Regions from separate parts of the Lysinibacillus sp. Bpr_S20 genome, predicted to be linked through region 2. Evidence: riboswitches for the same ligand, from Rfam matches in the RefSeq annotation. Region 2 holds a riboswitch; the other holds the start of a gene.
What was found. Region 2 has a riboswitch for FMN ahead of MWJ95_RS20040 (ECF transporter S component). Riboswitches for the same ligand answer to the same signal wherever they lie in the genome.

Region 1 (2,403 bases), on a different contig from region 2:
GGTCGTTAAAACGTAGCATTTTGCCATTGTCGCCCATTATTTCGCATATAATGCCCGCAGGAATACTATTACAGAGCTTGGCCAAATCAATTGTAGCTTCTGTATGTCCTCTACGCTCTAATACACCATTGTCCTTTGCTATTAACGGAAATACATGGCCTGGTCTATGAAAATCTGCAGCTTTTGCTTGGGGTTCTATCATTTTTTGTATAGTCATTGCCCGTTCAAAGGCGCTGATTCCAGTTGATGTGTTTACATGATCTATACTAACGGTAAATGCCGTTTGATGATGGTCTGTATTCATACTTACCATAGGATTTAATGCTAATTTTTGTGCAAGTTGCTGAGAAATCGGTGTACAAATAAGACCTCTTCCATAAGTCGCCATAAAGTTAATGGTTTCGGGAGTCATAAATTCCGCAAGTGCTAGTAAATCCCCTTCGTTTTCTCGGTCCTCATCATCTACGACAATAATGATCTTACCTTGTTTTAAATCCTCGATTGCTTCTTCAATTGAATGTAGCATTATTGCCACCTCCTGTTAGAAAATGTTGAATCAATTAATGCCTCGGCATATTTCTTTCCGATTCCGTGACATCCGCTGAAGGCTTTAACTTCTTTCTGCTGAGCGAAGTTAAAACCCGTTTTGCGCTAAGAAATCCCTTGTAATGGTCGGTGGTTCCTGTCCACTCTTAAGTTGATGCAAAATGTATTTTCCAACTAAATCGGTTTCTACATTGACGAGCTCACCAATCTTCTTCTTACCTAAAATGGTTTCTTTGTATGTGTGGGGTATTAAAGATACTGTGACACTATTATTCTCAACGTGGAAGAGTGTTAAGCTCGTTCCATCAATTGTGATGGAGCCCTTTGGAATACAGAAGCTCGTTAACTCCTTTGATAGCTCGATATCAATATAGACTGCATTTGCTAACGGCCGCTTTCGCACTACTTTCCCTACCCCGTCTACATGCCCGGATACGAAATGACCACCGAAACGACCATTAGCTGACATTGCACGCTCCAAATTTACCGGATCTCCAATTGCGAGCTGCTGTAAATTTGTTGCGCTCACTGTCTCAGGCATGACATCCATCGTTAGCTCTTGTTCAGTAAAATGGATCACTGTTAAACAAACACCATTGACCGCTATACTGTCCCCAAGCTTTACATCCTCTACCATTTTCTTTGAAATAACAGTAATTTTCATACTTTGTCGATCGCTTTGCAAGGTTTTTACGGTGCCAATATCCTCAACAATTCCTGTAAACATTTTTTCACCTACTTTCATTCATTTAATCATTTTTGTTCAAACAAAAAACCCCTTAGATTTAAGGGGTTTGGGAGTGCATATACATAAGACGTCAACAAATAAACCTCATGGATATAAAATTTTTCCATAGGCTATCATCTCGTCGTTCTTCTCCCATCCAGACTGTCACTGTCGGTTTTGGATTTGCACCAAATCAGCTTGCGCTCACGGACTTTGAATTGCTTCATCACCGCCGATTGGGAATTTCACCCTACCCCGAAGAACTACTCTATTCAATTTTTTAGCCAAATAAAACAAAAACTACTTCCCAACTAGACGATGGGAAGTAGTTAACAAAGCGTACTCAAATAAACCTTATAAACTCAAGCGAATTTAAAAAGCACATACTTTTATCCTTCTCCCATCCAGACTATAACTGTCGGTTTTGGATTTGCACCAAATCAGCTTACGCTCACGGACTTTGAATTAACTTCATCACCGCCGATTGGGAATTTCACCCTACCCTGAAGGATATTTTTATTTAGCTATTTCTTACAATAACACTATTTTATTTTATTATCCAGATAATTCTTCACAAATTTTTTTCAATATTTTATTTCGCATTCGTAAGCTCGCGCTGTCTAGTACCCAAATTTGCCCTGAGCTTATTTTACACATTGTTTTATATCCAAATTAAAGGTTTTTGGAAATCACATTTTAATTATGCTATAACTAACTTAGTATGCCATTAGCCATGACTAAAATTATTTTGGAACCTCTATTCAATTAGCACGTTACTTTATAATGGCACTTTTTTATCTGCTTGACCAAAAAATCAGAGTAAAAATTGTGAGTCATTGTTCGTGTCAGCACTAACTATGACTATAACGCAACATGATTAGGTTCCCTTTTCTCATCGGAGGTTTTATATTGCAAAACATCTTGAAAAAAAAATCTTATTACAACATTATATTTTATACTTTTGTTGTAATTTGCTTTATCGCTTCAGTTTATTTCGTTTATCACAACGAAGTATTTTATGATCGATCAATTGCAGAAGTTATAAAAACGGAATTAAAAGAATCAAACCCTGTAACAGATATGTATGAAAATGAAGATCGTTTATCTACTCAGTTTATAACAGCTGTTTT
Region 2 (2,403 bases):
ATAGCTCACTCGGATCATTGGCAGGATCAATCACAGCCCCAGTCACACCAAGGCCACTATATATAAAAATCCAACCTCCTACAACACTGTAAAAAGTTAATAATAAAAAACAGCCGAGCACACCTAAACGACCAACCCAGGCCCACCCGGTTTTCGTTGGTGCCACTTTTTTATAGGCCGTCACAGCCTCAGACTGTGTACCACGACCTAAAACATATTCTGATAATAGCATCGGTAATCCAATCAGCAGTGTAAATAGAACAAAAATAAGGAAAAACGCTCCCCCTCCACTTTGCCCAGTAACATACGGAAGCTTCCAAATTGCCCCTAGTCCGATTGCAGCTCCAGCCGATGCTAAAATAAAGCCTAGTTTACTAGACCACTGACTCTTTTTTTCGCTCATCTCTTCAAACTCCTCTAACACTCTAAACTCTTTCTTATTCTACATGAAAATACTAAACTCGACTAGATTAATTCTTTCCATTCTTTCCGTCGCTCCGCTCTCAATCCGTCACTTTGACTCTTCCATCCGTCGTTCCGGCTCTTCTTTCCGTCGCTTCGGCCCTTCTTTCCGTCGCTCTGGCCCTTCTTTCCGTCGCTCCGCTCTCTATCCAACGCTTCGACTCTCTCATCCGTCGCTCTGGCCCTTCTTTCCGTCGCTCCGCTCTCTATCCGTCGCTTTGACTCTTCCATCACTCCGACCTTTCTTTCCATCAAAAAAACCTCGAGCGCTTAACGTAGCTCGAGGTTTCATCCTAATTATTTTGTTAAATACATTGAACGCTGCTGATGTATCCATTTACGCATTGTTGTGAATAGTAATGCCATGAGAATAGTAATTAAAATACCTTTCACAATGTTAAATGGCAAGATACCAGCTACGATCATTTTATATAGTGAATCACCTACAACAGGCTCCATACCTAAAAAGTAAGTGTACATTGGTAAAAATACTGCATAGTTAAGGACGCTCATTCCCACTGCCATGATGATAGTTCCAGCAGCTAAACCTCCAATAAGACCTTTAACTGTTTTCACGCGATTAAAAACAAAACTCACTGGTAGAATAAATAAAATACCTGTTGCAAAGTTCGCGATATGCCCAACCGGTACTCCCGTTGGCGTTCCAGAGAAAATCCAGTCCAACACATTTTTAAAGAACTCTACTAAAATACCAGCTACAGGTCCCATTGTGATGGCAGCTAGTAATGCTGGCATATCACTGAAGTCCACTTCCAAAAACGCTGGAAATGGCGGAATTGGGAAATTAAAAAGCATTAATAAAAACGAAATACTGCTCAGCATGCCAATCGTAATAAACGATTGAAGTTTAACATTTTTCTTCATAGAAAACTCTCTCCTCTTTGCTGATTCAATCTCGCAAGAAGAAAGGTTACGACCTCATCACTTATTATCATGAAAAAACCCTTATGCAAAAGAGCATAAGGGAGAATAGGCATGATTAAAAAACGCCAATACTTAACTATTTTTGAGCAGATACGGTGTGAAGTCACATCGAAAAAACGCTCGTACATAGCTAAATTCATAACAATGAATGACGATCGTACCTCCATCTTCTCCCATCCAGACTATAACTGTCGGCCTTGGAATCACACCAAGTCAGCCATGCAAAAAACTATTTGCACAGGTCGCGGGCTGAAGAGTCTTTAGTAAATCATTCGAGCTAATGTATCGTAAAAGAAATATTAGCGATTTACAACTCTATTACCGCCGGTCGGGATTTTCACCCTGCCCCGAAGATGAATCAATATTTTTTTATTTCATAGCCTTACTATAATGAATTATTAGCGAAAAGTAAATAGCTTTGCATCAATTATGTTTGTGCCCTAGTTCGGTTTTGTGCAAAAAACAAAGCCGCTTCCGATTAAACTTGTATGTTTATCGATGCTCCTAATAGCCGGTTTACTGTCCATGAAATTAACAAGAGCATTCACGCACATATGCGGCGAGAATGCTCCAAAAAAATTTATTTATGTTCCGTTCGTTTCGTTTATGGCATATATCGTTTATTGGCTCCCACAGGCTTCGGCAAGAATTTTTTCAAATTAAATCCTTCCCAGCTTTCCTGTACAACATTGTCTAAACGTATTTGTTTATCAAAGCTTGCAGCGGTGAGCATCATTGCTTCAATTAATTGCGTCGCACGAACAGCATCCATCGTCGTTAAGTCAAGCGGCTCATCAAATGTAACAATGACACCTTCCGCCACCTCTTTGACAGTGTATGTTATATTTTCCGGTACAACTGGAACGTATACATCATCATTTTTATTCCGCATACCAGTAAGTGCTTCTGTTACAGTGGAAAAAGTTTTACGAGAATCAGGAGATAAATATTCTTCTCCATTTTCACCTTTATATAAATAATAATTAAAATGATTGG

Region 1: another riboswitch for FMN. It lies ahead of ribE (riboflavin synthase); the one in region 2 lies ahead of MWJ95_RS20040 (ECF transporter S component).

The regions. Positions count from the first base shown of each region.
Region 1 covers NZ_JALNLQ010000001.1:269,984-272,386, reverse strand. Annotated here, with positions in the region: partial or broken gene ribB (3,4-dihydroxy-2-butanone-4-phosphate synthase) at 1-526, opposite strand, end outside; gene ribE (riboflavin synthase) at 635-1,273, opposite strand; FMN riboswitch at 1,415-1,540, opposite strand; FMN riboswitch at 1,662-1,788, opposite strand; gene MWJ95_RS01330 (YibE/F family protein) at 2,147-2,403, shown strand, end outside.
Region 2 covers NZ_JALNLQ010000010.1:85,470-87,872, forward strand. Annotated here, with positions in the region: gene MWJ95_RS20035 (sodium-dependent transporter) at 1-403, opposite strand, end outside; gene MWJ95_RS20040 (ECF transporter S component) at 760-1,347, opposite strand; FMN riboswitch at 1,569-1,766, opposite strand; gene MWJ95_RS20045 (RNA polymerase subunit sigma) at 2,012-2,403, opposite strand, start outside.